2 regions of the Alteromonas sp. I10 genome follow, and region 1 is predicted to be linked to the other one. Evidence: predicted binding sites of a transcription regulator. Region 1 holds the regulator's gene; the other holds the start of a gene.
What was found. Region 1 encodes FNR, which switches genes on or off when oxygen is low (the NO sensors DNR and NnrR bind a similar motif). Its sites were predicted from a motif close to TTGATCTAGATCAA; they were not measured.
Positions count from the first base shown of each region.

Region 2: the regulator FNR is predicted to act here: its motif matches at 2,620-2,633, upstream of yegQ (tRNA 5-hydroxyuridine modification protein YegQ).

Region 1 covers NZ_QJJN01000007.1:149,266-153,880, reverse strand. The annotation lists gene ttcA (tRNA 2-thiocytidine(32) synthetase TtcA) at 1-441, opposite strand, end outside; gene uspE (universal stress protein UspE) at 590-1,513, opposite strand; gene fnr (fumarate/nitrate reduction transcriptional regulator Fnr) at 1,758-2,495, opposite strand; gene BZA03_RS14395 (sulfite exporter TauE/SafE family protein) at 2,541-3,200, opposite strand; gene ccoS (cbb3-type cytochrome oxidase assembly protein CcoS) at 3,187-3,417, opposite strand; gene BZA03_RS14385 (heavy metal translocating P-type ATPase) at 3,419-4,615, opposite strand, start outside.
Region 2 covers NZ_QJJN01000004.1:340,800-345,414, forward strand. The annotation lists gene BZA03_RS10485 (aminotransferase class I/II-fold pyridoxal phosphate-dependent enzyme) at 1-669, opposite strand, end outside; gene BZA03_RS10490 (YfhL family 4Fe-4S dicluster ferredoxin) at 781-1,032, opposite strand; gene yegQ (tRNA 5-hydroxyuridine modification protein YegQ) at 1,036-2,532, opposite strand; gene BZA03_RS10500 (zinc-dependent metalloprotease) at 2,866-4,615, shown strand, end outside.

The DNA of each region.
Region 1 (4,615 bases):
TTTTGCCGTGCGGTACAAAATACCACGGCGCAAGCGAGAACAGAGAGAGCATGTTGTCTTTCCCTCTGGAATTTTGTCTTTAACAATAGAGTAGGTGTCTTCTTCTACAATTTTGTAGTCAACGCCAATGCTTTCTAGATATTCAGGCAAGATATGTTCTGGGAAACCAGGCTGCTTTTGGTCAAGATTAACCGCAACGATATCAAAGTGAATAGGCGCAATCTTCTTTAAAAACAATAAAATATCTAGCATGGTGTAGCTGTCTTTACCGCCAGATAAACACACCATTACTTTGTCGTTGTTTTCAATCATACCGAAATCGCCAATGGCTTTACCCACATTGCGGCGAAGTCGTTTCTGAAGTTTGTTGAAGTTGTACTTTTGCTTACTTTGCGCAGCATTTAATGGCGACGCGTCAGCACTGTTTGTGCCTAAACTCATAATTAACTAGCTTGGTTTGTGATAAAGCCACCATTATACATTAAAGCGGCTTTTCGAGACCATGCTTGTGAGGTTAAATTTGTTGGTGACATACCGTGTTGGCCGCTAAGTAACGGCAAACACGGGCTATGCGGTACTGATGAAAAGATTACAGCGACAACGGCGACACAAATCCATCTGGCTTAATAGCAAGCACATCGCAATTGAGTTCGTCGATCACGTGTTCTGCAGTATTACCAATTAGGGCCGCTGAAATGCCCACACGGCCAACGGTACCAATAACAACCAGCTCTGCATCCAGTGTTTTTGCCACTTGCGGGATAACTTTTTCCGGAAGGCCTTCTCTTACTACGCATTTGTTTTCAGGAATACCGTACTTTAACGCGTGACTACGCATTTCTTTTAAATGATGATTTTTTACCGCGTCGTGGTAGGTATCGGGGTCGAACTCAGGTACTTCTATGGCGATATTAAGTGGTGTAGAAGGGTAACTGTTGACCAAATTTACGCTACCTTTCAATAAAGAGGCGTAGTCGTTAGCAATGAGGGTGAGCTTATCGTTAAGTGCGGCATGCTCATCGTCTTCACTGCCTACGTTTACTGCAGCAATAATCTCTCCTCCTTCTGGCCAGTCGTGCTCTTTAACGAGCAATACTGGGCGAGGGCATTTACGCATTAAATGCCAGTCGGTGGGGGTGAAAATAACAGAAGCAAGATCGTCGTGCTTTTTGGTTGCCTTTACCACTAAATCTATCTGATTGTTTAGGGTGTAGTAAATAATCGACTCATACGCACGATTATTCCATTCTACAACGATATCAGTTTCAGTGAATCCTTGTTCTCTTAAGTGGGTGGCAAGCCATTTTGCATGCTCCTTTGTAACTGCATCGCGCATTGACTCGCGCTCATCCGGGCTAAGCATGGTCGTCATATCATAAGATAAGTCGTATACCACCATCATGGCGGTAACTGAAGCGCCTGTTTTTGAAGCGAGTTCATAAGCTCGGCTTAGTGCAGGTTGGTTATCGCGCTCGGCATCTACCACGGCCAGAATTCGTTTACACTCAATCATAACGTCCCCCTAACTACGAAACTTAGTAGCGGCTGTCGAAATCGAAGCTTTCTAATACTAACTATAAACGACATTGGGAAAAACGTAAGTTGTTTTAGATCAAGAATTTTACGAGGCGACCATGAGTGAACCTACCTAATTGAATATGGAGCAACCGGCGTGGCGCTGAAAGGGCAGGTAGGTGGCTAACACAGGTTACAAAAAAGCGCGCTTAGTGCGCGCCTTATTTAACACTTAAAAAGGACTAACCGCAGACAACGCTAGGGCCGTTAAGCGCCGCTAGTTTGGTGTTTAGCCTATCGAAATCCAAAATAGTAATAAGCTTGCCGTCTACTTTTATGATGTTGTCTTTTTGAAAACGGCTTAACAGACGACTAATCGTTTCAATCGTTAATCCTAAATAGTTTCCAATTTCGTTGCGCGTCATGGTTAAGTGGAATTCTCTATGGGAAAAGCCACGCTCTTCAAAGCGTTGCGACAGGTGTGAGATGAAATACAGTAAGCGCTCTTCTGCGGTTCGCTTGTTTAAAAGCATGATCATGTCGTGATCTTGTTTTATTTCAGCGCTCATGAAGCTCATGATCTGGTGGCGTAGCTTTGGAAATTGCACTGACATTTCGTCGAGGGTCTCGTAGGGAAGCTCACACACCATGGCAGTTTCTAACGCAGAAGTATAGCTTTGGTGTTTGTTCTCTCTTAATGCATCGAAACCGATAATATCACCAGGAAAGTGGAAGCCGGTAATCTGTTCTTCACCTTCGGTATTAGTCACAAATGATTTGAATGAACCGGTTCTCACTGCAAATAGAGAACGGAATTTATCACCAGTTTGAATCAGCGTGTCACCTTTATGAAGCGGCTTCTTGCGTTCAATAATATCGTCAAGAGACTCGATTTCTGTTTTGTTTAACGCCACCGGTAAACACAGGTGACTGAAACTACAGTTTTGACAGTGAATAGAAAATTGGCTTCCTTTGCTCATAATGCACGCTCTCTAAAAGAATACCCGACAATAATACACCCATTTTTAAACGATTGCGCCATGAATAAGATAAGCTGCATATATTGCCATTATTACTGCAATAATTTGTCTAAAATGGTTATGTTGAAAACTTCGAACAATATATTGGCTACCAGCGCTTGCAGCGAGCAAGGTGGGTAATGTACCCAAACCGAAGAAGAACATAATAGCAGCGCCTTCTAGCGCGTTACCCGCCGCGAGAGACCAGGTAAGTGTGGAATACACCAAACCGCAAGGAAGCCAACCCCAAATAAAACCATAAGGCAACGCACTTAAAGGGGTCTTAAATGGCAAAAAGCGTTTTGAAAGCGGCTGGACTTTGGAAAATAGGCCTTTACCCGCATTTTCCAGCACTGTTAAGCCAGTCCACCACTTACCCAAATAACACGCCAGTAGAAGCAACATGATTCCGCTAAGTAGGGAAAGGGCATAGTTGGCAAGAGGTATATAATCTGCTGCAATTTTTCCAAGTGCCCCGGTTATTGCTCCGGCGATGGTGTAGCTCACTATACGTCCCATGTTATAGGCAAGGGTATAGGGTAGTGCTGAAGCGCCTTTAGGCGAAACCATCCTTAGCGCAGCGACAATTCCACCGCACATTCCCACACAGTGAACTCCACCGGCTAAGCCGATAAGAAAGGCAGAGAAGTAGTTAATCCCTTCCATGTGGCGCTTGGCTTTTGTCTACTTTACTGTCTTGAAGTTGCTTGCGTTGCTCAGCTAGCTTTTTTTCTTCTGGCGGAAGATCATCGTCAAACAGTATGCTATACCCTTGGCGATCCAAATCTTCAAATTGATTGGTTTTCACCGCCCAAAAGAATATCACAATAGCGACGGCAACAATGATGATGGCGATTGGAATTAATACGTAAATAATACTCATGCTATTTGCTCAAAAGTCGCGTTGAGTTTGTGACCACAATGATACTGCTTAACGACATACCAACAACAGCCATCCACGGTGAAAGTAGGCCTGATACGGCGAAAGGTAAGATCAAAACGTTGTAACCTACCGACCAGCCGATATTTTGCCTTATTTTTTGCTTCACTTGATGCGCAGTTCGAATAAGCTCTGGTACAGAAAGCAGCTGATCGCCAAGCAGTATCACGTCGGCGGCAGTTTTAGCCACGTCTGTGGCATTACCCACTGCAATTGCCACATCAGCGCTGGCAAGAACTGGAGCGTCGTTAATACCGTCACCCATCATCATCACTTTCGCGCCAGATTGCTGCATAGCTTGAACGGCTTCGTACTTTTGCTCAGGTGTTAGGCCACCTTTAACGGTCGAAATTGGCAATGGTGCGGTAAGCGCATTAACGTTTTGCTGTGTATCACCACTTAAAACGGCGAGGGTATGGCTTACAGCTAATATATCGAGAGTTTCTTGCGTATCTTCTCTTAGTGAATCCTTTACTTCATACGCCGCCATAATACGCCCCTTAACCGTGAGAAACACGTTAGCTGAAGGGAACGCTTCAATGAGTTTTAGCTGTGATTCGTGAACGCTGAATGCTGCAGATCCCATAGAAAACAACGTGTCATTGATCTCACCGCTGATACCACCTCCTGGCGTAACGGTAAAATTAGTCACTTTGTGTACCGTGTTATCGATGGCGTCAGCACTACTGCTAGAGGCAGAAGTCTCGCTTAGGGCTACACCGTCGCTAAAGGCTATACCGTCGCTAAAGGCTTTGGCAATCGGATGTTCAGAGCGTGACTCCAAAGCGCGCGCAATTGATAGCGCACTATTACTATCCACGCCGTCAACGTACCAGGCATTTGAAATAGTAAATTTGCCTTTTGTGAGCGTGCCGGTTTTGTCTAAAGCGATGGTGTCAATGTCAGTAATTTGTTCTAGCGCATCGGCCCGTTTTAGTAAAATACCTTGTCGGTTTAACTTTGCCATAGCGCAGGTTAACGCTGATGGCGTAGCCAACCCTAGTGCGCAAGGGCAGGTTGCAACCAGCACCGATATGGTGATCCAAAATGCCTCGTCGCTACCCTGATACGCCCAAAAGCCATAGGTTAACGCCGAAATCAGCAATACCGCGGTAACGAAATAGCGAGAAAAATTATCGGC
Region 2 (4,615 bases), on a different contig from region 1:
GGAAGCGAATGTATCATTGCGTACATCAAGATCAGCCGAAAGCGATAGATCCAAGTAAATTTCGTCAACAATTAAGAAGCCACCTTTGGATTTGCAGTACTCGCCAATTTTAGTCAACTCTTCTGCATCTATAACCGTACCAGTAGGATTGGCAGGTGTGGCAATAAGTACACCTTTCGTGTTGTGCTTCCAATTATCGGCAACACTTGTTGCGGTTAGCTGAAAGTTATCCTCACTGCGTGTTGGTACCAGCGTTACCTCTGCGCCAAATGCGTTTAAAAAACGTCGGTTACAAGGGTAAGAAGGGTCGCCCAATATCACGTTGTCGCCTGGTTCAACCAAGGCAGCACTTGCCAAAAGTAAAGCGCCAGAAGCCCCAGCGGTCACGACCACTCTAGAAGGGCTTACAGCTACGCCATGTTTAACTTCATAAAAGCGTGCAATGGCTTCACGTAGTTCAGGCATGCCCAGCGCCGAGGTATAGGGAAAAACTGGGGCATTTAAGCTTTCTTTCATTGCGGCGAGCACTGCCGCGGGTGCGCCGAAATCAGGCTCGCCTAAATTAAGTCTTATAACATCTTTACCTTGCTGTTCTAGTGCCGTGGCTTTTTCGCCATAGGCCATAGCAAGAAACGGAGAGATCACTGTAGCGCGAGAGGCAAACTTCAAAATAAAACCCTTATTAGTAGTGCCAATTCAAACTGTACCGCAATTAGGGATCACTCTTGGTTATGATTCAAGGGAATTCTTCGAGAAGTACAATTAACTCGCTGACTTACTTCATAGATAACTATTTAAACGAACAAACTTTTCGGCCAACTCGTCTAGTGATTCTTTATTGTGCGGGTCAGGCTTAACAACATCTATTGGGCATACCGCTACGCAAGTGGGCGCATCGTAATGCCCCACGCATTCTGTACAGCGTAATGGGTCTATTTCATACACTTTACTGCCCATGCTTATAGCGGCATTAGGGCATTCGGGTTCGCACATGTCGCAGTTAATGCAGCTATCAAGAATAAGCAGTGCCATGCATTATGCCTCGCTCGCGTTTTCGGGTGTTACTGCACTAGGAGCTTTTCGAAACGGATTGCGGGTATCAACGCCTTCATCTAAATTTCGCAGCAGTAGGGCAAAGTTTAGAGACACATCGCTGGGTATCGGTATTCTTACTTGGTGTCCTGAACCCTTAGCATCCGTAATAGAATGGTTTCTCTTATCCAGCATCTCATTTAGAGTAAAGGTAATGTTGCCGCTTGGCGTCATCAACTCAAGCGAGTCACCTACACAGAATTTGTTTTTAACGTTTATAATTGCATAGTTAGACTCTTCACAACGGTCAATCACTTCACCAACAAATTGCTGTTTATCGCTGACTGAGTGGCCATACTCATAGTTCTGATACGCGTGGTGCGCATGGCGACGCAAGAAACCTTCGGTATAACCTCGATGAGCTAAAGTTTCCAAGCTTCCCATTAATGTACTATCAAATGGCTTTCCTGCTACCGCGTCGTCAATTGCTTTTCTATAGACTTGAGCGGTTCGGGCACAGTAGTAATGTGATTTAGTGCGGCCTTCTATTTTTAAACTATGCACGCCCATTTGGGTTAACCTGCCAACATGTTGCACGGCACGCAAATCTTTAGAATTCATGATATAGGTGCCATGTTCGTCTTCAAAAGCTGGCATCAGTTCGCCAGGCTTTTCCTTTTCTTCTAACATAAACACTTGGGAGCTTGGCGTGCCTTCACCAAGGGTAGGAATTACCACTTGAGGTGCTGTAACTGCCTTATTAATCTCATTGGTTAGAACGATGTCGCCAGTTTCGTTTTCCTCGCCTGCCTTAACATCGTAAGACCATCGACAAGCATTGGTACAAGTGCCCTGATTCGGATCGCGTTTATTCATATATCCAGACAATAAGCAGCGCCCCGAATACGCCATACAAAGCGCGCCATGCACAAACACTTCCAATGCCATGTCTGGAACATGCTCGCGAATAGTTTCAATTTCTTCCAAAGAGAGCTCTCGGGACAAAATAACGCGCTCTATGCCTTGTTTCTGCCAAAACTTCACCGTGGCGTAGTTCACCGCATTGGCCTGTACACTCAAGTGAATAGGCATTTCAGGGAAGGCGTCGCGCACCATCATAATAAGCCCTGGGTCTGACATAATTAACGCATCGGGCTTCATAGCAATTACTGGTGAAATATCTTTAAGGTAGGTACCTAGCTTACTGTTGTGCGGAGCAATGTTGCTTACTACATAGAACTTTTTACCTAAAGCATGTGCTTCTTTTATGCCTATCGCTAAGTTCTCAAGGCTGAATTCGTTGTTTCTTACGCGAAGCGAGTAGCGTGGCTGCCCAGCATAAACAGCATCAGCGCCATAGGCGAAAGCGTAGCGCATGTTGCGTAAGCTACCCGCAGGTGCAAGCAACTCTGGCGCGATTAACGTTTGGTTTGGCAATGTTGAAACTGAGTCTTCACGTAGGTTAGAAGAGCTGCGATTAGGTGATAATTTTGAAGTCATAGATAAAAACCGCTACTAGACGCTTTAAACAAGGCGGCGGATTTTATAAGCCGTAAAATACCTCTACAACTCAAACAAAGCTTGGTGTTGACCAAGATCAAATAATTTGTTGTCGCTTGTGTTTTTGAATGTTTAAACGGCAATTGAGCAGAGTCAATGCCAGCTGTTTTCTTCCATATAGTTGCGTTTTTAGTGCATTACCTTCGGTAGGAAAAACCAAGCCTGTTCACAGCTAAATAACAAGCAAAAAGAGCGCATTAAACGATGAACTACCATGGGCAAAACCCACCACATAGGGTAGGCTAGAAATTCACAATAATAAGGACTAACTGCATGCTGCAATTGAACATTTTTCATAAAGCGGCACGACAAGTAAAAGCATCGGGCAAATCGGCCATTGCGATTACGGTATTATTTGTCGTGTCTACGTCTTCCGCATTGGCTGCGCTGCCAAGCATTGGTGAATTCACCAGCAATATGACCAAAAAAGATGGTTTAATTCCTGTTTACTATGACGATGAAAGTGACAAAGTTTACTTGGCGGTGCCAACAGACCACGCCGAATACCTGTTTCAAAGTAGCTTGCCGTACGGTGTAGGGTCTAACGACATTGGCCTTGATCGCGGCCAGCTAGGCAACACGCGTTTAGTAAGCTTTGAAAAATTTGGAAACAAGGTTTTATTAAAGCAGCACAACACCAAATACCGAGCAGCCCATGGCAGCGACGCTGAGAAGCAGAGCATTGATGAAGCCTTTGCTGATTCGGTTATCGCAGGTTTTACGCTGGTAGCCAAAAACGACAGCGCCAGTCTAATAGATTACACACCGTTCTTATTAAGCGATATCCATGGCATTGGCAATCGCTTAGCGGGAACTAACCAAGGCAGTTTTAGCGTAGATAACATGCGAAGCGGCGTGTATTTACCTAAAACCAAAGGTTTTGAAAAAAATACTGAATTAGAGGCTTTAGTCACCTTTGCAGGTAAGAAGCCAGGCGAATACGTGCAGCAAGTTACGCCCGACCCAGAAAGCTTGTCGGTGCACTTGCATCATTCGTTTGTGGCTCTGCCTGACGATAATTACACGCCCAGAGAGTACCACCCGTACTCGGGCTACTGGAAATTCAGTTACTTTGATTATTCAACGCCTATCAGCGAGCCTACTGAACAGCGTTTTATTACCCGCCATCGTTTAAACAAGAAAACCCCGCATGCTGCAATGAGCGAAGCAGTGGAGCCTATTGTGTATTACCTAGATCCTGGTATTCCAGAACCCGTAATGACCGCGCTTAAAGAAGGGGCGAGCTGGTGGAATCAAGCCTATGAAGCCGCAGGCTACAAAGATGCGTTTCAGGTGAAAGTATTGCCCGAAGGTGCCGACCCAATGGACGTGCGCTATAACGTAATCAACTGGGTACATCGCGCAACGCGCGGTTGGTCTTATGGTTCGTCGGTTGTCGACCCGCGCACTGGTGAAATTATCAAAGGTCACGTTACGCTCGGCTCATTGCGTGTAAGACAAGATTATTTAATTGCCCTTGGCCTAACCAGTCCTTTTAAGGACGGCAGCACCGACACCACTGCACAGCAAGAAATGGCTTTAGACCGCATTAGGCAGCTTTCAGCCCACGAAGTAGGGCACACATTGGGTATAGCCCACAACTTTGCGGCAAGTGAAAATAACCGTGCGTCGGTAATGGATTATCCTCATCCCAAAATTAGTATTAAAAACGGCAAAATTAGCTTGGAAGGCGCGTATGATAAAGGCATAGGCGCATGGGATATTCACGCCGTAGCGTATGGCTATCAAGATTTTGCCAGCGACGTAGAGGCAACCGAAGTCTTGGCAAAAATTATCGTAAAAGGCCGTAATGAGGGTTTAAGTTTTAAGTCAGACCCCGATACCCGCAGTAGTCGCCATGCATCGGCAAACGGCCATATGTGGGAAAACGGTAGCAATCCGCTAGATGCTTTCGATGAAATTTCACAAGTACGCGAACTGGCGTTAGCCAATTTAGGTTTAGACACCTTAAGCCCAAATAGCAGTTTATCCTCGCTTGAAAATGCTTTAGTGCCTATTTACT